DNA from 3 places in the Shewanella sp. SR43-4 genome. Region 2 is predicted to be linked to each of the others. Evidence: predicted binding sites of a transcription regulator. Region 2 holds the regulator's gene; each other region holds the start of a gene.
What was found. The regulator NrdR, encoded in region 2, represses ribonucleotide reductase genes. The targets are predictions, from matches to a motif close to AAACACNANATNTNGTGTTT.
Positions count from the first base shown of each region.

Region 1: nrdA (class 1a ribonucleoside-diphosphate reductase subunit alpha) is a predicted target of NrdR. The motif match lies at 1,793-1,812, and genes of this name have one in related genera.
Region 3: nrdD (anaerobic ribonucleoside-triphosphate reductase) is a predicted target of NrdR. The motif match lies at 8,490-8,509, and genes of this name have one in related genera.

Region 1 is NZ_JACJEB010000004.1:63,509-73,632, forward strand. It holds gene nrdA (class 1a ribonucleoside-diphosphate reductase subunit alpha) at 1-1,587, opposite strand, end outside; gene H5123_RS05555 (HAD family hydrolase) at 2,130-2,801, opposite strand; gene ubiG (bifunctional 2-polyprenyl-6-hydroxyphenol methylase/3-demethylubiquinol 3-O-methyltransferase UbiG) at 2,929-3,651, opposite strand; gene gyrA (DNA gyrase subunit A) at 4,039-6,774, shown strand; gene serC (3-phosphoserine/phosphohydroxythreonine transaminase) at 6,944-8,035, shown strand; partial or broken gene H5123_RS20835 (hypothetical protein) at 8,187-8,357, opposite strand; gene H5123_RS05575 (aromatic amino acid transport family protein) at 8,844-10,124, opposite strand, start outside.
Region 2 is NZ_JACJEB010000007.1:172,583-182,706, reverse strand. It holds gene ribBA (bifunctional 3,4-dihydroxy-2-butanone-4-phosphate synthase/GTP cyclohydrolase II) at 1-1,067, opposite strand, end outside; gene H5123_RS10220 (riboflavin synthase) at 1,181-1,840, opposite strand; gene ribD (bifunctional diaminohydroxyphosphoribosylaminopyrimidine deaminase/5-amino-6-(5-phosphoribosylamino)uracil reductase RibD) at 1,904-3,049, opposite strand; gene nrdR (transcriptional regulator NrdR) at 3,106-3,555, opposite strand; gene glyA (serine hydroxymethyltransferase) at 3,670-4,923, opposite strand; gene ettA (energy-dependent translational throttle protein EttA) at 5,185-6,852, shown strand; gene H5123_RS10195 (hypothetical protein) at 7,183-8,418, shown strand; gene H5123_RS10190 (efflux RND transporter periplasmic adaptor subunit) at 8,699-9,784, shown strand; gene H5123_RS10185 (multidrug efflux RND transporter permease subunit) at 9,784-10,124, shown strand, end outside.
Region 3 is NZ_JACJEB010000025.1:4,877-15,000, reverse strand. It holds gene H5123_RS19280 (hypothetical protein) at 1-418, opposite strand, end outside; gene ribA (GTP cyclohydrolase II) at 440-1,048, opposite strand; gene H5123_RS19270 (YibL family ribosome-associated protein) at 1,086-1,442, opposite strand; gene H5123_RS19265 (TonB-dependent siderophore receptor) at 1,887-4,364, shown strand; gene H5123_RS19260 (NADH:flavin oxidoreductase/NADH oxidase family protein) at 4,558-5,811, shown strand; gene nrdG (anaerobic ribonucleoside-triphosphate reductase-activating protein) at 5,891-6,358, opposite strand; gene nrdD (anaerobic ribonucleoside-triphosphate reductase) at 6,358-8,475, opposite strand; gene rssA (patatin-like phospholipase RssA) at 9,088-10,026, opposite strand.

The sequences.
Region 1 (10,124 bases), on a different contig from region 2:
TTTACCATTTTTAGCCAAATAGTTGGCAAAGTTAATCACACCAATACCTAAAGTACGGCGATTCATTGAGCTGGTTTGCGCGGCTTTGATTGGGTAATCTTGATAATCAAGTAAGTTATCTAATGCACGCACAGCTAAATCTGCTAAAGGCTCAAGTTCAGATAAATCCTTAATCGCACCTAAGTTAAGCGCTGATAAAGTACATAAGGCGATTTCACCGTCTGGATCGTCAATGTTAGTTAACGGTTTAGTCGGCAAGGCAATTTCTAAACATAAGTTAGATTGCTTAATCGGTGCTACTTTAGAGTCAAATGGACTGTGCGTATTGCAATGGTCGACGTTTTGAATATAGATACGGCCAGTAGAGGCACGTTCTTGCATCATCAGTGAAAACAATTCAACTGCTTTGATCTGCTTTTTACGTATGCTGCTGTCTTGCTCATACTGCAGGTATAAACGTTCAAATTCGACTTGGTCTTCAAAGAAAGCATCGTAAAGGCCAGGCACGTCAGATGGACTAAATAAGCTAATGTAGTCGCCTTTGATTAAACGTTGGTACATTAATTTGTTTAGCTGCACGCCGTAATCAAGATGACGCACACGGTTGTCTTCAACACCACGGTTATTTTTCAGTACTAGCAGTGATTCAACTTCTAGATGCCATAACGGGTAGAACAGTGTTGCTGCACCACCACGGACTCCGCCTTGGGAACAAGACTTAACCGCCGTTTGGAAATACTTGTAAAACGGTAAACAGCCGGTGTGGAATGCTTCACCGCCACGAATAGGGCTACCTAAAGCACGAATACGGCCTGCATTAATACCAATACCAGCACGTTGGCTCACGTATTTAACAATAGACGATGCCGTAGCATTGATTGAGTCTAGGCTGTCATCACACTCGATGAGTACACATGAGCTGAATTGACGTGTCGGTGTACGAACACCCGCCATGATTGGCGTTGGAAGTGAAATCTTAAATAAAGATGTCGCGTCATAGAAGTCTTTAATGTACTTCAAACGGATTTCTTTTGGATAACGAGCAAACAAACACGCTGCGACTAAGATGTATAAAAACTGTGCGCTTTCATATACTTCGTGAGTCACACGGTTTTGAACCAAGTATTTACCCTCTAGCTGCTTGACTGCGGCGTAAGAGAAATTCATGTCACGCCAGTGATCAATATAGCCATCAAGGATGTCTAATTCTTCACGGCTGTAATCCGCCATGATGTGCATGTCATATTTACCAATTTCAACTAACTTGGTGACATGATCGAATAGCTTAGGCGGTTCAAATTGGCCAAACGCTTTTTTACGTAAATGGAATACCGCTAAGCGGGCTGCCACAAATTGGTAATCAGGTGACTCAGGAGAGATCAAGTCAGCCGCGGCCTTAATGATCGTTTCATGAATGGCTTCAGTTGGAATGCCATCAAAAAACTGCAGATGAGATCGAAGTTCTACTTCAGATACTGAGACGTTTTTTAATCCCTTGGCTGCCCAAGTGATCACGCGATGAATTTTATCTAAATCGATCGATTCACGTTCGCCACTGCGTTTAGTGACTGTCATATTGCTATTCATTGAAGAGAGGCCTTGGTTCTATATCTAATCATGTGATCTGTTGTTGGATGCAGTGCTGCTGGGTTCGATCTGAACCCGTTACAAAACAATTCCATGTTAAAACAATCAACTTGAAGGTACTCACAACATGGCAGTAAACCACCAATACGTTCAGTTAACATCTATCTCCTTGTTATGCTGTGGAGTAGAGTTTTGATTGTCGGCCACACACAAGATATGGTGTTATTTAAAATCTAAGATACAAGATAGTGAGGTTTGAGTTTTTTTGCAAGCCACAATTATATTAACTTCTTGTGGATAACTTGAGGATAAACGGCAGGGTTAGTGACAGCTAACCCTAGAGCCCAAATTTATAACGTGTTTTTTATAAATGATATTTTTTCAACCATCAAATAAGAAAGTTTTGATCGCTAAAATAAACAGCGATCGAAAATTTACCCTCAATTTTAGATTGATCTTTTAGGGCTTTTGATCGGTAAGTGATTGTGAGCATAATCTTTAGCCAATGATGCATTCAGAGGTGTATTTTCGATGAATCGATCTCAAAAAGACGACGGAGTAAAAAAGTGTTTTAATGCTGCACCATGTTCAAATTGGCATGTTGCTGGCCATGTATTCGGTGTGTCGCTGGGTGATAAATAGCCCCATAAGGCAATGCCACCTATCATACTTGCGTTGCGAGCGGCGACTAAATCACGCTCAGCATCGCCTAGGTATAAAATACTTTGAGGTGCGATGGCTATTTGTTGAGCGGCTAATAACATCGGCGCAGTATGAGGTTTAGCGTGACAGGTACTATCGCCGCTGATCATGGTTTTCAGTTTGTCGGTTAAGCCCAGCTTTTGTATTAATGGCCGAGCAAATCGAGCAGGTTTATTGGTGACGACACCGTAGGGAATGGTTTGGGAATCTAATAGGGTTAAGAGTTCGGGTAAATCGTCGAACAAACGGCTGTGATCGCCATTAATGCGTGCATAATGGCGCAGTAGTGCTTGTTGAATATCAAGTTGGACGTGTTCATCTGCCTGTGGTATGGCGGTCTTGACCAAATATAAACTGCCATGTGAAGCCGCATGGCGCATGGTTTCAAGCGTTTGAACCTTAAAACCGGCTTCGTCTAAACTCAAATTTAATGCTTGGACTAAATCAGGTGCGGTGTCGGCTAAGGTGCCGTCTAAATCGAACAGTACCCCTTTAATGTCGTGCATATGCAAGAGTTAGCTCCTCACAGAGAAATGGCAGTAAATCCACGCAGCCTTTAATAGCGTTATCGGTATAACATAACGCTATTAGGCTTCATTTATGTTTTTCACTGTTGCAACAGTGAAAAACATAGGCTGGCTAGTCTATTTTTTGTGTGGCTATCATATAGTTAACATCGACACTCTTGGTGTACTTAAATACACCTGATAGAGGATTGTAGGTAATACCTAATGCATCTCTGCACAATAAATCGGTGTTATCGACTAATGCCATCAGTTCAGATGGGCGAATAAATTTACTGTGATCGTGGGTGCCAATTGGAAGCATTTTTAATAGATATTCAGCGCCGATTATGGTTTTAAGGTATGACATCATATTGCGGTTAATCGTCGAGATAAACACAAAACCATTGGGTTTTACCATGTCACAACATGCTTGAATTACCGATTGTGGATCCGGTACATGCTCAAGCATTTCCATACAGGTTACTACATCGTATTGCTCGCGGTGCGTATCGCGGTGTGCTTCGGCGGTAGTTTTAAGATAGTTAACCGCTACCCCAGAATCTAATGCATGCAGTTTTGCCACTTCAAGTGGTTCAGTTCCCATGTCAATACCATCAACGTGTGCACCCAGGCGAGCCATACTTTCTGACAAAATGCCACCGCCACAGCCGACATCAAGCACTTTCTTATCGAAAATACCGCCAGCGGTTTGATCAATGTAGTTTAAACGCAGTGGATTAAGTAAGTGCAATGGCTTGAACTCGCCATTGAGATCCCACCATGTTTGTGCCATGGCTTCAAATTTTGCGATCTCTTGCGGATCAACATTGGGTGTCGATTGTTCAGCGTGTGACATAACTTAACCTAAGTGTCTAATAAAGTATGAAGGCTATTATAACGATAACCTTTGTGAATAGTAGTCAACAATGGCTTGGCTTGTTCACACTTGCTCATAAAACATCCACTTAAGCCAGCTTAATTGTAAAATTGTGCTCTTAACTGCTTAAAGCATCAGCAAATTGGCTTTGATTATGACTTATTTATCAACCTATATTCATGTGCCAATAATATAAATTCGCTGAATATATTAGCTTTTTTATCATTTTTAAGAGTCATAGAGCATTTGACAGGTCTTTGTTCTGGCGACATTAATTATCTGTGTTAGAATGCCAAATCACGTTTTTAAGCTAGATAATAATATGGAAGTTTTATTGTCAGCTCACTTTAGAGGAACGCGCAGTTTATGACTGATCTGGCATCATCTATTTCGCCAATTAACATCGAAGACGAACTTAAGAATTCTTACCTTGATTATGCCATGAGCGTAATTGTAGGTCGTGCATTGCCTGACGTTCGTGATGGGTTAAAACCTGTTCACCGTCGGGTTTTGTTCGCAATGAGCGAATTAAAAAACGATTGGAACAAACCATATAAAAAATCCGCTCGTGTCGTTGGTGACGTAATTGGTAAGTATCACCCACATGGTGACACAGCTGTATACGATACTATTGTACGTATGGCGCAACCATTCTCGCTACGTTACACCTTAGTTGATGGACAAGGAAACTTTGGTTCTGTCGACGGTGACTCTGCAGCTGCGATGCGTTATACCGAAATCCGCATGCAAAAGTTGGCGCATTCATTATTAGCCGACCTTGAAAAAGAAACTGTGGATTTTGTGCCTAACTACGATGGCACTGAGATGATCCCTGCGGTGTTACCAACACGCGTACCGAACCTATTAATTAACGGTTCATCGGGTATTGCGGTTGGTATGGCCACCAATATTCCACCACACAATTTAACTGAAGTGGTCAAAGGCTGTTTGGCGTTAATCGAAGACCCAAGCTTATCGATTGAACAGTTAATGGAATACATTCCAGGTCCAGATTTTCCAACGGCAGCATCGATTAATGGCCGCAAAGGTATTATTGATGCGTACAACACCGGCCGCGGTCGCGCGATCATGCGTTCTAAAGCGGAAATCGAAACGGAAGAGAATGGTCGTGAACGTATTATTGTTCATGAAATTCCATATCAAGTTAACAAGGCGCGTTTGATTGAAAAAATCGCTGAACTTGTTAAAGATAAAAAATTAGAAGGTATCAGTGGCCTACGCGACGAGTCTGATAAAGACGGTATGCGTATTGTTATTGAAATCAAACGCGGTGAAGTGGGTGAGGTTGTATTAAACAACTTATATGCTCAAACACAAATGCAGTGTTCTTTTGGTATTAACATGGTGGCATTGACCAATGGTCAGCCTAAATTGTTTAACCTTAAAGAAATGCTTGAGTGTTTTATTCTTCACCGTCGTGAAGTAGTTACCCGTCGTACAGTATTTGAATTACGCAAAGCCCGCGAACGCGCCCACATCCTTGAAGCACTTGCTATTGCACTGGCTAACATCGATCCGATCATTGCACTGATTAAAGCCTCGCCTACACCGGCTGAAGCTAAAGCTAAATTAGTCGCACAAGGTTGGGAGTTAGGCCATGTACAAGGCATGCTTGAAAAAGCGGGTGACGATGCAGCTCGTCCAGAATGGTTAGAGCCAGAGTATGGTATTCGCGATGGTCAGTACTATTTAACTGAGCAACAAGCACAAGCTATTCTCGAGTTACGTTTACACCGTTTAACCGGTCTTGAGCACGATAAAATTTTAGCTGAGTATGAAGAGCTATTAGTACTTATCGCAGGCCTGTTATTCATTCTTCGTAATCCATCACGCTTGATGGAAGTGATTAAAGAAGAGCTAGAAGAAATTCTTGAGCAATACGGTGATGAGCGTCGTACGATTATCAACGCTAACGAAATTGATATGAGTCTTGAAGACTTAATCAATGAAGAAGACGTTGTAGTAACCTTGTCTCACTTAGGTTATGCAAAATACCAAGTATTGTCCGACTACCAAGCGCAGCGTCGTGGTGGTAAAGGCAAAGCGGCAACTAAAGTAAAAGATGAAGACTTTGTTGAGAAGTTATTGGTGGCGAACACCCATGACACCATCTTATGTTTCTCTGACTTTGGTAAAATGTATTGGTTAAAAGTGTATCAATTACCTTTGGCCAGTCGTACTGCCCGTGGTCGTCCAATTGTTAACTTATTACCACTTTCTGACGGTGAGCACATTACTGCCATTCTACCGGTACGTGAGTATGCTGATGATAAGTTTATCATTATGGCTACAGCACACGGTACCGTTAAGAAAACAGCATTAACGGCGTACAGTAACCCTCGTGCAAACGGCATTATTGCTGTGAACCTAAAAGACGGCGACCAATTAATTGGCGTTGATATTACTGAAGGTAGTGACGACATTATGTTGTTCTCTAACGAAGGTAAAGTGGTTCGCTTTAATGAGAAAGCGCGTGATTCTGAAACCGGTGAAGTGAAGATTGATGCTGAAACTGGCGAAGAAGTGATTGCATTGCGCCCTATGGGCCGTACTGCAACGGGTGTTCGTGGCATTAAGCTTGATGCTGGCCAAAAAGTGGTGTCGTTAATTGTGCCTAAAGGTGACGGCGCTATCTTAACCGTAACCGAAAATGGTTATGGTAAGCGTACTGAGCTGAGTGAATACCCAGCGAAGAGCCGTGGCACTAAAGGTGTGGTATCGATTAAAGTCAGTGAGCGTAATGGTGAAGTTGTTGGTGCCGTTCAAGTAGGTACTTTTGACGAAATTATGCTGATCAGTAATAAAGGCACCTTAGTGCGTACTCCTGCAGAAGGTGTATCTATTATTGGTCGTAACACTCAAGGTGTGACGATCATTCGTACCGCAGAAGACGAGAAAGTCGTTGGTTTGCAGCGTATTGAAGAGATTCAAACCGAAGAGTTGTTAGACGCAGAAGGCAATGTTATTCCACCTGCGGACATTATCGAAGGTGACGCTATTGACCTTGATGCGGCTGAGTCTACTGAGTCTGACGTAGAGAGTGACGGACAAAGTGATGTAGAGAGCGACGAACAGGACTAACCTGAACGTTTACTTTGTAACATCAATAACGAGCGCCTTATGGCGCTCGTTTTATTTTACGGAAAATAATTCATCAAAATAGGCTGATAAAAGTCTATTCAATTGATGCTAAAGTCCTTAGTATTAATAGTCTTATGTGTGTATTAAAAACTGATTCAAGGAGTTGTCTGTGAGCGCGATTTATAATTTCTGTGCGGGTCCTGCTATGTTACCTCAAGCTGTAATGCAAAAAGCACAACAGGAATTAATCGATTGGAATGGCCTTGGCGTCTCCGTGATGGAAATCAGTCATCGCAGTAAAGAGTTTATTGCCCTGACCGAACAAGCAGAAGTCACACTGCGTAAGTTAATGAACATACCTAAAAACTATCATGTGTTGTTTATGCATGGTGGCGGCCGGGCGCAATTTTCTAACGTAGTCAATAATTTCTTGGGTGATAATGGTCGGGCGCTGTATTTGGTCAGCGGTCAATGGTCATCTTCTGCGGTAACAGAAGCGCAGAAGCTAGCCGGTGAGCACAGTATCGACAGCATTAATATTGTTGAGCAAGTCAATGGCCTTAATCAGGTGACATTACCTGACTTACATGCAATCGATAAAGACTATCGTTATGTACATTATTGCTCAAACGAAACCGTTGACGGTATTGAAATTTTTGAAGAGTTTACTTGTCCGTGGCCGATAGTTGCTGACTTGTCATCCACTATCATGTCGCATGAAATTGATGTCAGTAAATACGGACTTATTTATGCCGGCGCGCAAAAGAATATCGGCCCATCGGGGTTGTCGATTGTTATTGTGCGTGACGATATGCTCAAATTACCAAGTTTACCGCAGTCTTCAATAATGGATTATCGTGTCGCGGTTGAATACGGTTCAATGTTTAACACCCCTCCAACGTTTGCCTGGTATTTAGCTTCTGAAGTATTTGCTTGGTTGCAGGCTAATGGCGGCGTGAGTGCCATGGCAGAGATAAACCAGCAAAAAGCGAAGTTACTGTATGAGTGTATCGACAATAATCCATTTTATAAAAATGGTGTTGCGCCACAAAATCGTTCACGTATGAACGTTACTTTTCAATTAGTGAACGATGCTTTAGACAGTGAGTTTTTAGCCCAAGCAGAGCAGGCCGGTTTAGTCGCGTTAAAAGGGCACCGTATTGTTGGTGGTATGCGTGCCAGTATTTATAACGCCATGCCGTTAGCGGGTGTGCAAGCGTTAGTTGATTTTATGAATAACTTTGCTGTAAAGCACAGTTAATTCGAACCGCTTATTTATCGTAAGTTCGGCTTAATAATGAAAAAAGCGAATGCCAAACAGCATTCGCTTTTTTTATGTCATCGATATAGGTGTATTTCAACGCTTCATTGCTGATCAAACAAACCTTGATAGCAAACATCATCGACGAAGTTTAGGTTCTTGAATGCCATATCATCATGAAGTAAAAATAGCCGGTTTTATCGAGTCGATAACGCTCATCCTTACACCCAAAAACGCTCATACTTAATCCCATATCGAGCAATACATGAATGGCATATTCAGACAATTTAAAATCTTGAGTAAATTGAATTAGCTTAATACCTTCGTTTCCGGTGTCATCAACTTTTGCGAGTAAGCCAAATTGACTTAAGTAACGGGCTACTTAAAAGCTTATTGGTGCCAAGGCTATTGTTTGTGCTTCAAACTGGGCATCAAATGCAGACATTTTTTGGGAATTGGTAAAAAAACATTAACAGCATTAACTCGAGGCAGGAGGTGATATGCCTTTAATCGTAGCCAGATCATGCTAGTAAGGGGTTGAGCGACTTCTCGTTTTTTTGATAAAGTTATAACAATATATGCTGAAGGATAACACTCGTTTTTTGGATTATTATTTCCGGCAATCACCTCTTTATGTTTACTGTTGCGTTAGCACGCGTTGAGCCGGCCGTGGAGAATTTGGCATTGAATAGCGTATTTACTATCAATGCTTGCTGACTTTCTATCGCGCCGTTCGCCTGAGTTTTTAGATATCACTCTGCCTCAATGAATAATTCGAGCGGGGCTGAGCCCGCTCGAATTATCTTATTTAACTCAGTAAACCAAATAGAATGGCCGTCATAGACAATAAACCAGTAATAACGACGAATATGTTGCTTACTCGACCACGGTAGGCTTTTAATGCTGGTACCTTGTGTATCGCATACATTGGCATGAGATACAGAATTGCTGCAATCACCGGGCCGCCAAGTGCTTCAATCATACCCAAAATACTTGGATTGATAATCGCTACGCCCCAAATAGTGAAAAACATAAATCCTAAAATACATTTGTCTAATGTTTTGCTATTGGCTGGCTTGCTGCTATTAGGCAGTTGCTTAGTGATAATGCCTTTCAAACCCTCAGTGGCACCCATATAGTGACCGAAGAAAGATGAAATAATAGCGATGAAAGCAATCACAGGAGCAAAATAGCTGATAAAGCCACTTTCGTGCACGTTGGCAAGATAAGACAAGATTGGCAGGTTATCAGCCTTTGCTTCTAACAACTGCGCCGGTGTTAACGACAGCACGCAAGAGAACACGAATAACATTACAAATCCCACTAGCATAATGGCTGTATTGCGTAGGATCGCGTCCGCCTTTTTCGAGGCATTGACACCGTGTTGTTTTTTTAGTGACACCGAAAACTGAGAGATAGCAGGTGAATGGTTAAAGGCAAACACCAATACTGGTATGGTTAACCAAACAGTGCCCAAGAAATTAGTGGGTGAAGGCACATCCATCAGTGCATCAAACTTCCAGTCTGGTATGAGATACAATGACATGAAGGCGAGGATCGCAACTAATGGATAGACTAAAAGTCGTGTCACCGAGAGCATAAATTTTTCACCCGCGACCATCACAGACATCATGCATAAGATTAGTGATCCTGAAAGTAACCAGCGCGGAATACCACTGATTTTATCAACAACTTGCACGCCTGCTTCAGTCAGCATAGGCGTTCCATCCAGCATGGATCTTGGTACGTCGGTAAACATGCCTAATTGATTAATAATAAAACTATCAACAGTATTGGTTATTCCCACACCGTAGATTAACACTATTGGGAAAATGGCTAAAAAATATAGCCAGGTTATGGCTTTACCTGCGCCAATACCAAAATGTTCTTCTACTACTTGGGTGATGTCACTACCAGGAATGGCTGAAGAACACAGGAAACGCGATAAACCACGATGAGCAAAATAGGTCATCGGGCCTATTATCACTGCCATAAACACGAGTGGCCAAAATCCGCCCATTCCGGCATTGATTGGTAAAAATAAAATACCTGCCCCGACGGCTGTGCCAAACAGGCTTAACATCCAGGT
Region 2 (10,124 bases):
CCCGACAGTGAATGGTAACGTTTTGGTGAGCTTAATAAGCGCATAGTCGTAACACCTAAACTCGACAGAATTTGCGAGCCTACGCCAACACGACGAGATGTTCCTTGCCACATTGCTGGCGCTGGAGATTGACCATTGTCTTCAGCTTCGAACGCTTTGACTTTGGCCAATAAGTTACTTGTATGTTCATCATTACCCAGCAACACTAAAACACCACCTTCTAAAGCAATCCTTGCCATGGCTTTTTCTAATGGCCAACTGCGCTTTTGATCACGTTCAGAATGCAGCAAATCATTGAAGGTGTTTTGTAAATGAACACGCACCAAACAATTTGATTTTACTTCATCTTTAATCAAGGCGTAATGTAATTGATTATCGATAGTGTCTCTAAAGGTCACCATAGTAAACTCACCAAAACGAGTGGGTAATTTACACTGAGCTTCGCGAACAACCGTGGTTTCGTTGGTATTACGGTACTCAATCAAGTCGGCAATAGTGCCTATTTTAATGCCATGTTTTTCACTGAATATTTCTAAATCCGGACAGCGAGCCATAGTGCCATCCTCGTTTAAAATTTCAACTATCACGCCTGACGGTTCACATCCTGCTAAGCGCGCTAAATCGCAACCCGCTTCGGTATGGCCAGCACGAGTTAATACCCCACCTTCTTGCGCCATCAATGGAAAAATATGTCCAGGCTGTACCAAATCAGAGGCTTTAGCATCTTTAGCAACGGCAGCTTGAACTGTTACAGCACGATCATGGGCTGAAATACCTGTGGTCACCCCAGTTGCTGCTTCAATTGAAACCGTAAAATTAGTTGAAAACTGGGCGTTATTGTTGGTCACCATTAAAGGTAAGTTAAGCTGCTGACAACGCTCTTTGGTCATGGTTTGGCAAATTAATCCGCGGCCATAAGTGGCCATGAAGTTGATTGCAGCTGGCGTCACTTTATCAGCGGCCATAATCAAATCGCCTTCATTCTCTCTGTCTTCATCATCCATCAAGATAACCATCTTGCCTTGACGAATATCTTCAATGATTTCTTCTATGCTATGTAGCGCCATTGTCAGACCTTTATTGATTAAGTATTCGATTTAAACCTTAGGCATTAAATCTGTTTATACCGTGTGTTTTTACACTTCGGGTACTGGGTACGAATGATATTTTACGGCAACAACTAACGCAAAAAACCTGATTTAGCGAGTAATTCCATGGTCACGCCCGATGAAGGTTGTGCATGGTGAGCTTCTGGTTGCATTAATCGTTCTAAATAACGGGCAATTAAATCCACTTCAATGTTAACGCTATCACCGACTTTCAAATGCACCAGCGTAGTTTCGCCCGCAGTATGAGGCACTATGGTTAATCTGAAGCGATGACCATCAACTTCATTGACGGTTAAACTAACACCGTCAATGGTAATCGAACCTTTGTGAGCGATGTAACGACTTAATTGCGCTGGTGTCGATAACCAAAACTCAAGCGCTTTACCTCGATAAGCACATTGCTCTACTTTTGCGATGCCATCCACGTGGCCGCTGACCATGTGCCCCCCCAACCTTGTGGTTGGCGTAACCGCTTTTTCAAGATTAACCTTTTGGCCGACTTGATAATGACTAAAACCGGTTAACGCGACAGTTTCAGCTGATATATCAGCAACATAACCATCACCTAAACGTTCAACAACCGTTAAACACACACCATTAGTCGCAATGCTGTCACCTAGCTTTACATCGGTTAAATCTAGCTTACCGCTAGCAACCGTTAAGCGAATATCGTCACCTTTTCGATCAATTTTACGTAATGTGCCAAGGGCTTCGATTATCCCAGTAAACATAATGACTCACTTTTTGCTTATAAACTTTGCTCTTGCTCGGGTTTTCGCCTAAGCACTCGCACATTAATACGATTGATTATATCTAAGGATATATCGCTTATCTTGTCCAATGCTACGCTCATCAATTAATTGCAACGACGGTGTTTGATCCATCGCACTGTAATCGGGTAGCTGCAACATATTACGTCCATGGCTGCCTAAAAGTTTAGCTGCCTGATAAAGCACTACTTCATCAGCGAGACCTTGAGCAACAAATGCGCCGGCTAACGTTGCCCCGGCTTCAACTAACACGCTATTGCTATGCTGACCTAAATACGTTAGCAAAGCTAACAAAGGGATTCTACCTGACGAGTCACACTCTAATTGCAGAAAATCAACGTGCTGTGGAAAGTCAATTTTGACCTTGTCAGAATATGCACAGCCTGAAACCAGTAAAATAGGACTTTGAATCGAAAATAACTGCTGGGCTGACGTTAATCTAGCTTGGCTATCAAGCACCACCCTTAAAGGTTGGAATATGTCTTCTTGCGTATGATAAGTGGTTAATTCACCAAGCGCTTCATAACGGACATTTAAGCTAGGGTCATCAACAAGAATAGTTTCAACCCCAGTGATTAATGCGCAATGCCTCGCTCGATACTTTTGCACATCGGCCCTGGCAGCGTCACCGGTAATCCACTTTGACACTCCATTCGACAGGGCTGTTTTACCGTCTAAACTGGCGGCTATTTTCACTGTCACCCAAGGCAAGCCAGTTTTCATCCGCTTCATGAAACCCAAATTTAGCGCATAAGCTTGCTCTGTCAGTAATCCGATATCAACTTGAATACCTGCATCACGTAACATGCTGATACCGCGGCCAGCAACCTGTGGATTGGCATCGGTAACAGCAATAACAACTCGAGCGACCTTGGCATTAATTAAGCCTAAAGCACAAGGTGGTGTACGGCCGTAATGGCTACACGGCTCAAGAGTGACATACGCGGTAGCATCTTGTGCCGAAAAGCCATTATCGCGAACCATTTTAAGCGCATTGACTTCGGCGTGGCCTAGGCCTGCACGCTGGTGATAACCTTCACCGATAATCTGACCATTGGCGACAATGACGCAACCGACACAAGGATTTGGCCGAGTGGTATAACGACCTTTCTCGGCGAGTGCTATCGCACGGCTCATCATTTGAGTGTCGAAGGTAGAAAAGTTAGCCATATTAGGTAATCTCTTATTGCTCAGATGCCGTCATAAAAAGATGATTTTTGTCGCCATTACTTTTGTAATTTGGCAATGGCCTCACCAAATTGTGATACATCTTCAAATGCTCGATAAACTGATGCAAAGCGGATATAAGCAACTTTATCAAGGTTCATCAACTGTTCCATCATAAGATTACCAATCATTTCAGAATTAACTTCGCGTTCGCCCGTTGCGCGCAGCGTTGATTTGATTTTAGTCAATGCTTGTTCAATTTCATCGATTGAAACAGGACGTTTTTCAACGGCACGCAGCATGCCGCCACGCAGCTTTTCTTCATCAAAGGGTTGCCGAGTACCGTCACGTTTAATCACTCTGGGCATCACTAATTCTGCACCCTCAAAGGTAGTGAAACGCTCATGGCATTCGGTACATTCCCGGCGGCGACGAACTTGGTGACCATCAGCCACTAATCGAGAATCTATAACTTTGGTATCGGTCGCGCTACAAAAAGGGCAATGCATTGAGCCTCCTGCAGAAAAAAACAAAATGGCCGCTAACAATTAGCGGCCATTAAAGTTTATCCTATTTGTTGAGCAAGGTTAACCTAAACCTTTTCAACAGGCATCAAGAGACGATTAACCGTATACAGGGAATCGAGCACATAATGCCAACACTTGACCTTTCACTCGTTCAGCCACTTCGGCGTTAGATGCATCATCAAGAATGTCACAAATCCAGCCGGTTAACTCTTTCGCTTCTGCTTCTTTAAAGCCACGACGAGTAATTGCTGGTGTTCCAATACGAACACCAGAGGTGACGAATGGTGAACGTGGATCATCAGGTACTGAGTTTTTGTTCACGGTAATGTTGGCATTGCCCAATGCAGCATCTGCTTCTTTACCCGTTAAATCTCGGCCAATTAAATCAACCAACATTAAATGGTTTTCTGTACCGCCAGAAACAATTTTGTAACCACGATCTAAAAACACACTTACCATAGCTTTAGCATTTTTAACAACTTGCTGTTGATATACTTTAAACTCTGGCTCTAATGCTTCTTTAAATGCAACCGCTTTACCGGCGATAACATGCATTAAAGGGCCACCTTGGCCACCAGGGAATACCGCTGAGTTCAACTTTTTATATAAGTCTTCATCATTAGCTGCAGAAATAATAATACCGCCACGTGGGCCAGCCAATGTTTTATGGGTTGTTGAGGTCACAACGTGTGCATGAGGCACAGGCGTTGGATAAACATCTGCAGCCACTAAGCCAGCAACGTGAGCCATATCAACAAGCAAATAAGCACCAACTTTATCAGCAATCTCACGCATTTTAGCCCAATCGACTATGCCTGAAAATGCCGAAAAACCGCCGATCATCATCTTAGGCTTGTGCTCAATAGCTAAGCGTTCCATTTCGTCATAGTCAATTTTACCTGACTCGTCGATGCCGTAAGGAATGATGTTGTAAAGCTTGCCGGAAAAGTTAACTGGTGAACCGTGAGTTAAGTGACCGCCGTGGGCTAAGTTCATACCTAATACAGTGTCACCTGGCTTTAATAGCGCCATAAATACCGCACTGTTAGCTTGTGAACCAGAATGAGGCTGCACGTTGGCATATGTGGCACCAAATAATTCTTTTGCGCGTTCAATCGCTAATGTTTCAACCACATCAACGTATTCGCACCCACCATAGTAACGCTTACCTGGATAACCTTCAGCATACTTGTTAGTTAACTGAGAACCTTGCGCTTCCATCACACGTGGACTGGTATAGTTTTCAGATGCAATCAATTCAATGTGTTCTTCTTGACGACAAGTTTCATCTTCAATGGCTTTAAATAATTCTGGATCATAATCCGCAATATTCATCGCTTTCTTCAACATGGTAGCTCCAACATCATTATCTATATAGTAGGGTTGCGGCGTATTCTACTCTGCAACGATAATGATTTACAGTATAAACAACATGAAATTCACTGTGTTCTGAATACAAAACGATTCATGTTTATGCCAATAGACTGGCAAATTTTAGATCTTATGTGGCCGAAAAAACACTCAGGAGCAAATCACACAATTGCCTGTTGAGTTCAGCCTATAATACAGTAGAATTATCATCATCTTTATTGACAATTAGACAGTATTATTATGGCTCAGTTTGTATACAGCATGCTTCGTGTGGGTAAAATTGTCCCGCCTAAAAAGCAGATTTTAAAAGATATTTCATTAAGTTTCTTTCCTGGCGCCAAAATTGGTGTGCTCGGCTTAAACGGTTCAGGTAAATCGACATTACTGCGTATTATGGCCGGCATAGACACTGAAATCGAAGGTGAAGCACGCCCAATGCCTGGATTGAAAATTGGTTATTTACCCCAGGAACCTCGCTTAAATGAGCAACAAACAGTTCGCGAAGCCGTTGAAGAAGCCTTAAGTGAAGCTAAAAATGCCCTAACCCGTTTAGATGAGGTTTATGCGGCTTATGCTGAGCCCGATGCTGATTTTGATGCCCTCGCTAAAGAGCAAGGTCAACTAGAAGCTATTATCCAATCTCAAGATGCCCACAATATAGATCATATTCTGGAACGTGCAGCAAATGCGTTACGCCTCCCCGATTGGGATGAAAAAATAGCTGTACTTTCTGGTGGTGAACGCCGGCGTGTCGCAATTTGTCGCTTGTTACTTGAAAAGCCTGAAATGCTATTACTTGACGAACCGACCAACCACTTAGATGCTGAGTCTGTGGCTTGGCTAGAGCATTTTTTACAAGAATATACTGGCACAGTCGTGGCGATTACCCATGACCGCTATTTCTTAGATAATGCTGCAGGCTGGATTTTAGAGCTCGATCGCGGTGAAGGTATTCCATGGCAGGGCAACTACTCATCTTGGCTTGAGCAAAAAGATGCCCGTTTACAGCAAGAGTCATCTACCGAAAGCGCTCGTCAAAAAACCATTGCTAAAGAACTAGAATGGGTAAGACAAGGTGCCAAAGGTCGTCAGTCTAAGGGCAAAGCCCGTATGGCTCGTTTTGAAGAACTCAACACTAACGATTATCAAAAACGTAACGAAACTAATGAGTTGTTCATTCCGCCAGGGCCACGCCTTGGTGATAAAGTGATCGAAGTGACTAATTTAACCAAGTCATATGGTGACCGCGTACTGATTGACGACCTAACCTTCACAGTCCCAAAAGGGGCAATTGTCGGTATTATTGGTGCTAACGGTGCTGGTAAATCAACCTTGTTCAAAATGATCTCAGGTGATGAGCAACCGGACAGTGGCGATATTTCTGTCGGTGAGTCGGTTCAAATCGCCTCGGTAGATCAGTTCCGCGATTCAATGAATGATAAAAATACTGTCTGGCAAGAGATATCTGGCGGTCACGATATTATGCGTATCAACAACACCGAGATATCGAGCCGTGCTTATGTTGGCCGCTTTAACTTCCGTGGTGGCGACCAGCAAAAAATCATCGGCACCTTATCGGGTGGTGAGCGCAACCGAGTACATTTAGCCAAATTATTGCAAGCTGGTGGCAACGTATTGCTACTCGATGAACCCACCAACGATTTAGACATCGAAACATTGCGAGCTCTCGAAGAAGCCTTATTAGAGTTTCCTGGGTGTGCAATGGTTATTTCTCATGACCGTTGGTTCCTCGACCGCATTGCAACTCATATTTTGGATTATCGAGACGAAGGCAAAGTGAACTTCTATGAAGGCAACTATACTGAGTATTCAACTTGGTTAAAGAATACCTTAGGAACTGATGTCGTTGAACCTCATCGACTAAAATACAAGCGCTTAAACAAGTAACCTAAACACTTTCGCACAAATTGTTAACAATTGTTAAGCTTGAGTGATAGTGTTGAAATAGAAGTATCGAATAAAGCAGAGCCCTAAGCTCTGCTTTATTATATTAGCTCGTATGTGAAAGGTTATTATTGAGAATGCTCTGTAGAAATATCAACATGTGTCAAAAAACTGTCAATTTATTGTAAGTAATGCACTAAATCTGTTTGTAAAGCCAAAATAACTTCAGTATCATAAAATATTAATGGATTATTTTACTCTTTGCTGATTACACTCAGCGCATTACAGAGTGTCGATGGTTCTAGCTTGAAGAGAAATTTAATGGAGATATCAGTGAGATACGGTTCAATCAGCCTTGCTTTATTGTGCTTATACGCTAGCAACTCATTTGCGGCACTCGAAGTCATTACCTCGTCAGAAAAGCAGACCCTCAATAAGATTGAAGATCAATATGATATTGATACTCTGCTGATCACAGTTAACGACAAGTTCTCACAGCTTAATAAAAAAGCCTACGATATAGAAAATATAAAAAAAACGATTGTTGCAGAACAAAATCGATACAACGAATTAATTACAGAATTACCTAAGGTCATTCGAGCCAAAACAGCGCTTGCAGATACCTATAAAAAAATTGAAGACTCTGTCAATCTAGTCGATGAACTGACCCTTAAAGCAGAGCAAGACAGTAAACTTCTGGAAACTGAAAAAGTCGAAATACTGTCTGAATATGAAGTAATAAATAATAAACGCACAACTAAAAGTCAGCAATTATTTAAACTTAAAACCGATATCACGAATCGTTTAATCGCAGACTTGTCAAAATCAACGAGTACTTTGCCAGTCAATATCAATGGATCTACTGAATGTTCAAAATACCAAACTATCGCAGATTGTTTGAAAGAGTCTAAAAGCAGCATTTTATCTAATACTCGCAATGAATCACCATTTTTAAACGATAAAAGTGTTTTATTGTCATATGAAGTTCTTGATGCCAACATGAATATGAAAGGCGATCTTCATTATAAAGTCGCGATGAAATTTAAACCTTCATATAACAACAAAATCGACACTATACTGAATGAAAAACTAGGTTTAGTATCGGCGATGGTGACGTTAATCAGTAATGTTCCAGCTGATTGGTATGTAAATGGCACCAAGGTGGGTACAGGTAAAAAACTGTTTCACGAGATCCCTTTAGGTAAACATGGCATTTTAGCTTCATACCAAAATCAAGATAAATCAAGTGTCGAAAACATTGAAGGTAATGGAGTATTTAACTACAAATTCAATGAGGTTGCTTCTACTCAAAAAGTCAGTAACAAACCTAAAATGGACACGGCTGAGGTGAAAAACGTTATCCTTAAGCAGGCGCCTAAACAAGTCCAGCCTTCAGTACAACAACCCAAAGCTAAGTACACTCTATTCTCTGACCAAACCAGTATTAAGCTAAGTGACGATGATGCCAAAAAGAACTCATCAGATAACAGCTACGAATATTTTATGGGTGTTGCCCCAGCAAATAAAAAACAAAACATAGAGTTTACAAATGAACCCGTTAATAAGTAATGGTTATATTGCAGGCATAATGAAGATCTTGCTCTAGCGATGAAACCAACACTTAAATAAAAGCCATATCAACTGATATGGCTTTTTTGTGACGATTAATTGTTGCACCCCCTTGCTTCATATGCGCCTTGTTACAAAGAAAATCGAAAGATTTACATTACTTTACGCTCAATTAAGCAAAAATAATTACAATACCCAAACATCAATCACCGGCTAGCCATTAGCCAATGTCGTCGCGCAACGACACCTTCCATTATTGTTTATAGAGATGTGTACTCAGATGATCAAAAAACTTAGCCAATATCTTTTTTCAACTACCATATTGATTATGGGATATGTTGGATTTGTTCACACAGTTAACGCCGCGCCCAAGGCTATGCACGCAGAAAAAGTTGTGCCTGTTATCACAGCCATCGTTGAACAACATGAGCTTTCACAATCAATTACCTTAATAGGAAAACTTGTCGCGACTCACTCAGTAATGATAGCCCCGCAAGTTGCAGGCAAAATAGATAATATAGAAGTCACATCCAATCAATACGTCAAGCAAGGGCAAGCATTACTGACGCTTGATAACCGTAAAGCTAAAGCCAGCGTGACCGAAGCCCAAGCTTATTATCAAGATGAAGTTCGCAAGCTTAACGAATTTAACAAGTTAATCCATGTTAACGCCATTACCCAAACTGAAATAGAAGCGCAAAAATCGACTGTTGATATCGCTTTTGCCCGACTAGAATCAGCCAAAACTGACCTTGACTACCATACATTAACCGCGCCCTTTTCGGGTAATACCGGCCTAGTCAATTTCAGTCGCGGAAAAATGGTTACCATTAATGAGTCTCTATTATCACTTGATGACTTGTCTGTGCTTCAGTTGGACTTACAAGTGCCAGAGCATTATTTATCACAACTCAGCACGGGAATGTCAGTCAAGGCGACCAGTAGAGCTTGGAATAAAACCACCTTCACAGGCAAAATCATCGCCATTGACCCTCGTGTCAATTCAGCCACACTCAACCTCAACATTCGCAGTCAGTTTGATAATCAAAAGGGTCAATTAAAGCCCGGTATGATGATGTCAGCTACGCTAGTATTTCCAAGTGTGTCATCACCAATAGTGCCAGTACAAGCTCTTGAATATTCAGGTACAAAACGGTATGTCTACGTGATCGATAAGCATAATATCGCTACTCGTACCCAAGTGATGTTAGGCGCAAGAATTAAAGACCAAGTCTTACTGGAATCTGGTATCAACATTGGTGATCACATCGTAGTTCAAGGCTTGGTCAACATGCGTGATGGTGTCAAAGTGAAAGAGTTAGCGACTCAATCGGAAACGTCTCCTGTGCAACAGGAGCATAAATAATGTGGCTAAGTGATACGGCGGTTAAGCGCCCTGTTGTTGCGATTGTATTAAGTCTGTTGCTGTGCGTATTTGGTTTAGTGTCTTTCTCCAAACTGTCAGTGAGAGAAATGCCCGACGTGCAAAATCCTGTCGTAACAGTGATGACCACTTATAGCGGTGCATCGGCGACGATAATGGAAAGTAAAATCACTAAAAATCTCGAAGATGAATTAACAGGTATTAGTGGTATTGATGAAATCACCTCAACGACTCGAAATGGCATGTCACGTATTTCAATCAAATTTGAGCTGGGTTGGGACTTAACTGAAGGCGTAAGTGACGTCCGTGACGCCGTAGCAAA
Region 3 (10,124 bases), on a different contig from region 2:
GATATTCAAGCCCAGGGGTTAACGTTATCGTACCAACACTTTTAGGAATGCTGCCTTGAGGTAAATCGTTAAATGAATAATCAAAAAAACCCAGCGATGCGGTAAAGCGAAGTTTAAGTAAATAATCGTCGGTTGAGTCAAGCACAAACCCCAAAGGAATATTGGCCACTGCAGCACTTTGGCCTGAGGTACGATAAATACCACTGCCTAAATAATTGGCAAACGCATAATGTGAAGCATCAGGTTCAGTGATTAATTGAGGGGATGTTGGTGAAGGTAATTCAGATCCATAGCTACCCCTACTGCAAAAAAACAGAAGCGCTACCAAGATTAAGCGAAAAAGTACCGCTGCAAAGCGCGCAGAAGCAAATGATGATGACCCAATAAGCTGTGTGTTCTGCCCTTGTCTCATCATCATTTAAACTATTTCTGTGCCAAACTATTCATCGTGAAAATGATATTCCGACATCATATGACCTAGCTCAGTGGACTTGGTCTTTAAATATGATTCGTTGTAGCGATTTTTACCGACTTGCAACGGAATACGTTCCACTACTTCAATGCCCACATTTTGCATTGCCATCACTTTACGCGGATTATTGGTCATCAACTTCACTTTGGTCACCCCAATTTGGGTTAACATCGGTAAAATCATGTCGTATTTACGCATGTCGGCTTCAAAACCCAAACGCAAATTGGCTTCTACGGTATTAGCACCCGCATCTTGGAGCTCATAAGCACGAATTTTATTGAGTAAGCCAATCCCACGCCCTTCTTGACGTAAGTACAACAAAAAGCCTTGGCCTTTTTCAGCGATACTTTGCATGGCGGCTTGTAATTGAAAACCACAATCACAACGTAAACTAAATAATGCATCACCGGTTAAACATTCAGAATGAACACGACCTAGCATAGGTTGAGTGGGATCCAGTTGACCAAATGTCAACGCAACGTGTTCTTTACCAGTAGCAATTTCTTCGAAACCGTGCATGGCAAAAACACCCCAAGGTGTGGGTAACTTAGATGTTGCGATATATTTTATCGGCATGAATTAACCTTACGACAACTAACTGTAAAAGAAAATATTAGAACTTAGCAGGAGCAAAACCCGTGACTTCTTTTATGCCCATCTCACGGCCTAACGCCGTTAAAGGATGCACAACCACTAAGCCTTTAACCGATTTATTTAACTTACCCATATCAGCTTGTTCAGCTTTGGTTAAAGTGCGCTTAAAACCGAGCGCTTTTAGTGCTGTACCTTCTTGACTAAACTGACGCGTTTGTTGGCCTTTAATACTCGCGATTCGCTTAGTAACAGTGGCCACTTCTTTCTTAAACTGCAGGACAATCGTGGCGTCGCCACGTGCTTCAGCCGCAGCTAATTTGCGACGAAACTTGTCTAATTTATCATTCAATGTCTGCAGTTCTAGCTTTAAATTCATTTGATTACCTTAAGTGCTTTGGTGTGTTAGTGAATCGTTTACGTTTATACGTTTATCACAACACCGTTTCGGAGGCAGATTATATACCCAAAACCCCCTAAGATGCGAATAGGAAACGCTTCTTATAGACATGTACTGGTAAAGTTTTTCAACCTCGATACACAATTTAGCCAGTACTACCCTGCGAAAAACCAACGCTACTATTCCACTTTGTCCTGACCTTGTGAGCATAATTAATGATTTTTATGGTCTCGACTCACTAATTCCTCGCTGATGTAACACTTTAAAAGCTCCTCACCGCTATCTAATTACCACTCATCTTGTTTAATTGTTCAGCAACCACATCTAGCAAAGCCGCTTTCTACAGCATTTCCGTCAAGCCACTATTGCAATACTTATGATAATCATTATCATTCGCATAAATATTAATAGAGGTCCCATGTTATGTCGCCACTGCGTTTATCACTACTTGCTATAGCTTGCCAAAGTGTATTGTTTCCCGTTTATGTTCATGCCCAAACACCTATTCCATCGCCAGAGATTATTGCACCAGCATCAAGTGATTCGAGCAGTGCATCAGACTCAGAACACTATGAGCGAATGACGGTTTACGGCAGACAAAATCAAGTAGTAATGAACTCAGGATTAGCGACTAAATCTGATATGTCGCTTATGGAAACGCCTGCAGCGGTAGTGATCGTTGATGAGACACTCATCGACTCACAAGGCATCACCAATATGCAGGATTTAGTGCGTAACATAAGTGGTGTAACCCAAGCCGGTAATAATTATGGTATTGGCGATAACATAGTCGTGCGAGGGTTAGGTGCAAACTACACTTACGATGGTATGTATGGCGGCGCAGGTTTAGGTAACACCTTTAATCCCACTCGTTCATTGACTAATGTGAGTTCTGTTGAAGTTCTCAAAGGTCCAGCAACAGGGCTTTATGGTATGGGCAGCGCGGGCGGTGTAATTAACCTTATTGAGAAAAAGCCTGAGTTTGTCAGCAAACAACTGTTTGAAGCCGAAGTAGGTCAATGGGATACCTACTCTCTTATGGCTGATTCTACTGGCGGTATAACTGACGACCTAGCCTACCGTCTAGTGGCGAAAACCGCCCATAGTACCGGTTATCGAGATCTAGGTACCGATCGCGATGAAATATATGGCTCGCTTAAATATGTGCTTAATGAAAATCAAAACATCATGCTATCAACGGCTTATATTAATGATGCTATTCCCGTCGACTCAATAGGCCATCCTATCCGCATCTATAATGCCGCCTCTGTCGAGGGCAAAACCGCAGGGGAAGTGAACTGGCAGGATTTGGTCAATGATCCAACCAATAATGGCTTACAGCTAACAGATCAACAACGTCAACAATTAGCGGATTCATTAAGTGCAAACGATGGCTTAACACCTTATCAATTTGGACATAATGGTCTTATTTCACCGATGGCGAAAGACAACAAGGGTGAAGAGTTACGCTTTAAACTCAGCCATAATGTGTACTTAACCGATAATTTGTTTTTAAATCAGCAGTTGCAACACCGTGATTACGAAACCAGCTTTGCACGTCAAACTGGGGCTTATAATTACGTTTATTGGCGACGAAATGGCGTTATTAATGCCGATCCCCGTGCGCCTTTAGTTGAGGATGGCACCTTATATCCTTTTGCCGCCCGTCGTCAGGAATATCGCAAAGTCTCGGCAGAAGAAAAGTCGTGGCAGTATTTTGCTGATTTGCGCTATGACTTCGATATCGGCAATATCAGTAACGAATTACTGATCAATGCTAACTTTGAAGACCGCGACATCCGCTTTAAACAATATTCGATTTACGATGCCGATTACACCTTGAAAGATGCCAATGGCAATCAATCCTATCAAGGAAGCTTGCCGTACATTTATGACATCCGTAACCCCAATTGGGGCGAGGGAGAGTTTGAAGAGTACGATCCGTTATTAACCAGTAATTATAATAAATCAGTAACGGCATGGGGGTTAGGTATACAACATGTGGGCTATTTAGGCGGCGGATTTACCAGCCGTATTGGGTTTGCTTTTAACGAAATCAAACAAACTTACCAACACTTAGGCGTTGATGCTCGTTACAGCAGTAGCCTAGCGGATCCACAACCAGAAGCAGACACCACAGATAACGGTGTAACCTACAATTTAGGCCTAACCTATATGCCTACTGATGATATCTCTGTATTCATTAATCACTCTAAAGGTCGCACGACTTATAGTGTATTAGGTGATGTAAAAGGTAATGAAGCTGATCGTGATGATTCACAATCAATCAGTAATGATTTGGGTATTCGGATTAAAGCATTTGATGACCAATTACTGGCATCATTAGTATTGTTTAAAACCTCACGAACCAATGTAGCCTACAGCAATCCAGATTACGACAGTAGCGCAGTCACGCCTAACATTGACCCGTACTTTTATAATGGTAGCGAAGACACCAAAGGAGTTGAATTAGATCTTAATGCATATTTAAGCGAACAGTGGAAAGTCAACGTTAACGCAGTTTACCAAGATGCCAGAGACAACCAAAACCCCAATAGTAATGATTATGGACAACGCCAAAAAGGCATACCTTATGTTACTGCAGGCGCTTGGGTAACTTATGCCGCAGCATTGGGCTTACCTGCGCCACTGTCATTAAGTTTAGGCGCTAAATATGTCGATGAACGCAGCACGCAGTCTAGCTCATTTGGCATACCTGACGGTTATGTCCCCAGTTATAGCGTCATCGACTCGGCTATTAGCTATGATGTTGAACGTTATAAAATTCAACTGAACATTAATAACCTATTTAATCAAACGTATTTCGATAAGGCCATGTTCTTAGGGGGTCTTCCTGGCGAAGAGCGTAATGCGAAGTTAACCTTAACTTATCGTATTTAAAACATATCAATCGGGATTTTGTTTGCTCGAAATCTAGATCTCAATTTAGCGCTAAATTGAGTAAAGAGATGATGAAAGCACTGCCTGTGGCAGTGCTTTTTTTATCGTTATCTAATGAGCATAATTGACTATTTAGGCTACATGTAGGATAAACGAAGCATTAATTCAATAGCTTATCTTAGGATGTTATTTGATGGCTAATACCATTTTTAGTCCATACACATTAACCAATGGTGCGATCATTGCCAATCGCTTAGTCAAAGCGGCAATGGAAGAGAATCTTGCCAACGTTCAGCAACAACCAGATCAAGCATTGTTCAACTTATACGATGCTTGGGCCAAGGGCGGTGTTGGATTAATGATTACCGGTAATGTGATGATTGACCCTTTAGCCATGACAGGCCCTGGTGGTGTGGTACTCACATCCAGCAGCGCACTTGAGCCGTTTATCCAATGGGCCAAAATAGCCAAGCAAAATAACGCCAGGGTGTGGATGCAAATTAATCATCCAGGCCGTCAGGTATTTAAAGCGATGGGGGGCAAAAATATTGCACCTTCAGCTGTCGCACTTGATTTAGGTAAACACTCATCGATGTTTTCTCAGCCTAAAGCAATGACAACCACTGACATTGATGATGTTATCCAACGCTTTGTCACGACCGCAAGAATGGCTCAACAAGCGGGTTTTGATGGTGTACAAGTTCATGCCGCACATGGTTATTTGTTAGCGCAGTTTTTATCACCGTTAACTAATCAGCGCGATGATGAATGGGGCGCAAGCTTAGAGAATCGAGCCAGGTTATTAATTGAAGTGGTCAAGCAAATTAGGCATAAATGTGGTGCAGATTTTGATATTGCGGTAAAGCTTAACTCAGCCGATTTTCAACGCGGTGGTTTTGATGTCGACGATGCCGAAAAAGTGATTAATATGCTCGCACCGCATCAAGTTGAAATGGTCGAGTTATCCGGCGGCAGCTATGAAGCCCCCGCAATGCAAGGTCGCAGCGCCGATGAGCGCACCTTAGCTCGAGAAGCTTACTTTTTACATTTAACCGCACAGTTAGTTCTGCGTAGTCCAATTGCGTTGATGTTAACGGGAGGCATTTATCGCCTGCCTGTTGCGCAACAAGTCGTTGATGCCGGCTTTACCTTATGCGGCATTGCCAGCGCCCTTGCCTTTTATCCTGACTTAGCCAATATATGGCGCAGCAAACCTGAGTTCACCCCTGCGATGCCCACGGTGAATTGGCAGAGCAAACCTTTAGCCGGGCTAGCGACTATGGCAGTCATTAAACGCCAGCTTCGCCGAATAAGCCAAGGCAAACACCCTCAAATTAATGACTCCCCCATATGGAGTTTATTGGTCGATCAATTTAACACCAGACAACGTACTAAACGTTATCGTTATGGTTTAGGTCTTTCTAATGATCAAAATGTAAACGATTAGCCTCTTAAAAATTAACGTGCTAATAATGAACCAGCTAACCATTAAAGCGCTGGCATTAAACGACTAGTCTTAAAAAACGCTAGCGCTTAAAACGATAAATCTGCTGATTGCTACTTCCGCGCCATAATAACGCGGGATCGGCTTTATCTTGTTCAAACTTACCGTCAATAAGTACATCGACTAATGCCACCACAGCTTGCTGCTGTGACGTGAGATCGGCCTGTTGGTAACCAGTCCATAACCAAATGTCTTTATCGGGACATTCGGTATTTACCCTAGTCACTAATTGCAATACGGCTTCCAGGTTAGCCGGATGCAGTGGGTCACCACCACTTAACGATAGGCCGCGCCGATAAATACGGCTGTCGGTTAAATCAGCAATAATCTGATCTTCTAACGCTTGGCTAAATACATGGCCAGCATCTACACGCCAAGTACTTTGGTTATAGCATCCCTTACAGGCATGTTCACAACCGCTAACAAATAAGCAGCAACGGGTACCTTCGCCGTTGATCACATCAACACTATGGTAAGCACTGTAATGCATTATAAATGCTTCACTCTGCGTTTAACTTCTTCTTGCTTACCAAAGTTAAACGGCCGCGCATCAGGACTGCCTAAATAACCACATACACGGCGAGTCACCGATACCCTACTAGGCTCATGGTTACCGCATTTAGGGCAGACAAAGCCCTTACTGGTACAATTGAACTCTCCAATGTAGCCGCAATCGTAACACTCATCTATCGGGGTGTTAGTGCCGTAATATGGCACCCTGCTGTAGCTGTAGTCCCAGACATTTTCCAGTGCTTCAATGTTGTTTTGCATGTTAGGAAATTCGCCGTAGCAAATAAACCCACCATTAGCGATGGCTGGATAAGGTTGTTCAAAATCAATTTTATCAAAAGGATTCACTTTCTTTTCAACATCTAAATGGAAACTATTAGTGTAATAGCCTTTGTCAGTCACCCCAGGTACTACACCGAACTGGGTGGTATCAAGTAGGCAAAAGCGACTACATAAATTTTCACTTGGGGTGCTATACAAACTAAAACCATAACCGGTTTCTTGCTTCCAAGATTCAGTGGCTTGTTTTAGATGATGAATAATGGCGACCGCTTTTTCACGTAGTTGCGCGTTATCAAACACATGCTCAGCATTGCCATATAAAGCATTAACCGTTTCGTGCAGGCCAATAAAGCCTAACGAAATTGACGCACGGCCATTTTTAAAAATGTCGCTAACATCATCATCGGCATTTAAGCGTACACCGCAAGCACCTTCCATGTATAAAATCGGCGCAACACGGGCTTTAACCCCGGTTAAGCGTGCAATCCGCGTATCTAACGCTTTGCGAGCAACTAACAAACGTTCATCGAGTAATTGATAAAAACGCTGCTCATCTTTACCCGCTTCTAACGCAATACGCGGTAAGTTAAGGCTAACCACACCTAAATTATTGCGACCTTCATGTACTTGTTGACCATCTTGTTCATAAACCCCCAAAAAGGAGCGACAACCCATGGGGGTTTTAAATGAACCAGTGACTTTAACCACCTGATCATAATTTAAAATATCTGGATACATACGCATAGTTGAGCAAGTTAAGGCCATCTTTTTGATGTCGTAATTGACGTCAGTAGCTTGATGATTGACGCCATCTTTAATGGCAAACACCAATTTAGGAAAGACGGCCGTTTTGCGGTTTTTACCTAAACCAGCCATGCGCACAGTTAACATCGACCGCTGAATTAAGCGAGACTCCCACGACACACCTAAACCAAAGCCAAAGGTCACAAACGGCGTTTGGCCATTGGCGGTATGCAAGGTGTTGACTTCATATTCCAACGACTGGAATGCATCATGACACTCTTTTTCGGTTTGCGTCATTGCATAACCTTCGACATCGGCTACTTGCCATTTGCGAGCCACAGCAAGGTGTTTTTGATAACTAATTTGCACAAACTCAGCCAACACTTCATCAATACGGTTAATGGTTGTACCGCCGTAAATATGGCTCGCCACTTGGGCAATAATTTGCGCAGTCACCGCCGTTGCTGTTGAGATGGATTTAGGCGGTTCAATTTCAGCATTACCCATTTTAAAACCATGAGTTAACATGCCAGCTAAATCAATTAGCATGCAGTTAAACATCGGGAAAAATGGTGCATAGTCGAGATCATGATAGTGAATTTCTCCTTTCTCATGAGCGCTAACCACATCTTTAGGTAACAAGTGAGTTTTAGCGTAATGCTTGGCAACTATCCCTGCGAGTAAGTCTCGTTGAGTTGGGATCACTTTGGCATCTTTATTGGCATTTTCGTTTAAAATGGCATTGTCTGATTGCTCAACCAAACCACGAATAGCGCAGTTTAATTTACTCTGAGTCTCACGGTGAGTGTCACGGTCGTGTCGATACTCAATATAGTGACGTGCCACCGACTTAAACGGTCCTGACATTAATAAGTTTTCAACTGCATCTTGTAGCTCGTGAATATCAACTTCGGTTTTGCAAGCCATTTGCTGCTCAACCGTTTGCGCTAACTGCAGCGCATATTGATGGTCAGCTTGACCTGCAGACTCCATTGCAGCCACAACAGCCTCTTTGATCCGACATCCATCAAATGCTGTCCGGCATCCATCCCTTTTCACGACTACAAGCATACAACCATCCTTACAAGCACTATATATAGAGCTTTAATTTACAAAAGACACAATATAGAGTGTATTAGATACATTAACGCTGAGCATTACTTTGATCCAGATCATAATTGTCGGCAGTACTTTTTATTGCAAATAACTTGCTATTCGCAATAAATATTGTAGGTGTGGAAAATGATTTTTATGACGGGAGATCGCATGGTAGAAAAAATTGAAAATAGCATCGCGATGTAAGATTTTGGCAAATAAGTTATCTCATAGGTAACCGTGTAGTTGTGGTTTTTAGCCGTTCAAAATGATGATCATTTCGATAACCTGGCATCAAATACAGCGTTAATGACAGTATCAACCGTATAAGTGACGTATTCATTACGACAAGATGAATACTCAGGACGAAGAGGCGCGACATGAGATTGAATAAGTCGAACTAATACAGATTGCGCCGATTAAACGCATCCCAGAATAAATAAGCGCCCTCTCCTTGATGCTGAACATCCATGTGATACCAATATCTGTACCACGATTGACAGGCACTGACTGATTAATCACCCATTAAGCACTTAGACGCGAACGGGTATATTGCCATCAATATACCAGTCCGACATCGCCTAAGTGTTACTTTAAGGTTGCTTCAATTAAATGGTGAATATCTTTGACTGCCTGCTCACCCGCTTCAATAGCCTCTTTGGCGCGATGAAACTCCATGGTACCAATATCAGCCACATCGGGCACAATACAAATATCAGGTGGCTCGCCCATTAAACGCGAACGTTTATGGCGTTGTTCTAAAATATCCATGGATTGTGACATCACCGCCAACATACCAGGATGAGATTTTGAGCTGCCCATGGCCAGCTTATCGGTTAAGCCACTCATGTACTCTTTGCCTTTCCCCCATAAATCCATAAAGCCGGTTTCAAGCTCACGCTTTTGTTCAATAGGTTCTGACTTACTGGCTTTGCGGCTTTTTACTTGTTCTGGGATCAAATGCATTTGGCCTCGGCGATGAGCATTTAAATCTACCGCAATAACTACATCAACGCCCATCGAACGGGCTAATGAAACAGGAACCGGGTTGACGACTGCACCATCGACAACCCATCGATTACCTTGCTGCACGGGTGGTAAAAATCCAGGCATCGAACATGAAGCACGCACCGCATGGCGCAAGTCACCTTCTTTAAACCAAATCTCTTGCCCAGAATATAAATCTGTCGCCACCGCAGCAAACGGGCGCTGCAGTTGTTCAATATTAAGGTCACCAATACGGTTAGCTAAAACATCAAACACTTTCTCACCACTAATAAGTCCGCCTTTACGCCAGCCTAAATCCATTAGGCCAAGTACATCCCAGCTTGAAAAGCCACTGACCCAAGTTTCAAGCTCAGCCAAATGATCATTGGCATAAGCTGCGCCGACTAACGCCCCCACCGAACAACCAGCCACTTTGTCTGGGTAAATGTCTAACTTGGCTAACCCATTCAATACCCCAATATGTGCCCAACCTTTAGCGGCTCCACTGCCTAGCGCTAATCCCACAGTGAGCTTTGTCATCTTTGTTCCTTCCATACTCTGTATTCATCTTTACCATAAAGCTCGGCTTAGTCGACCAATGACCTCGTCGAACTCAGGCAATAATATAATGCTAAAAA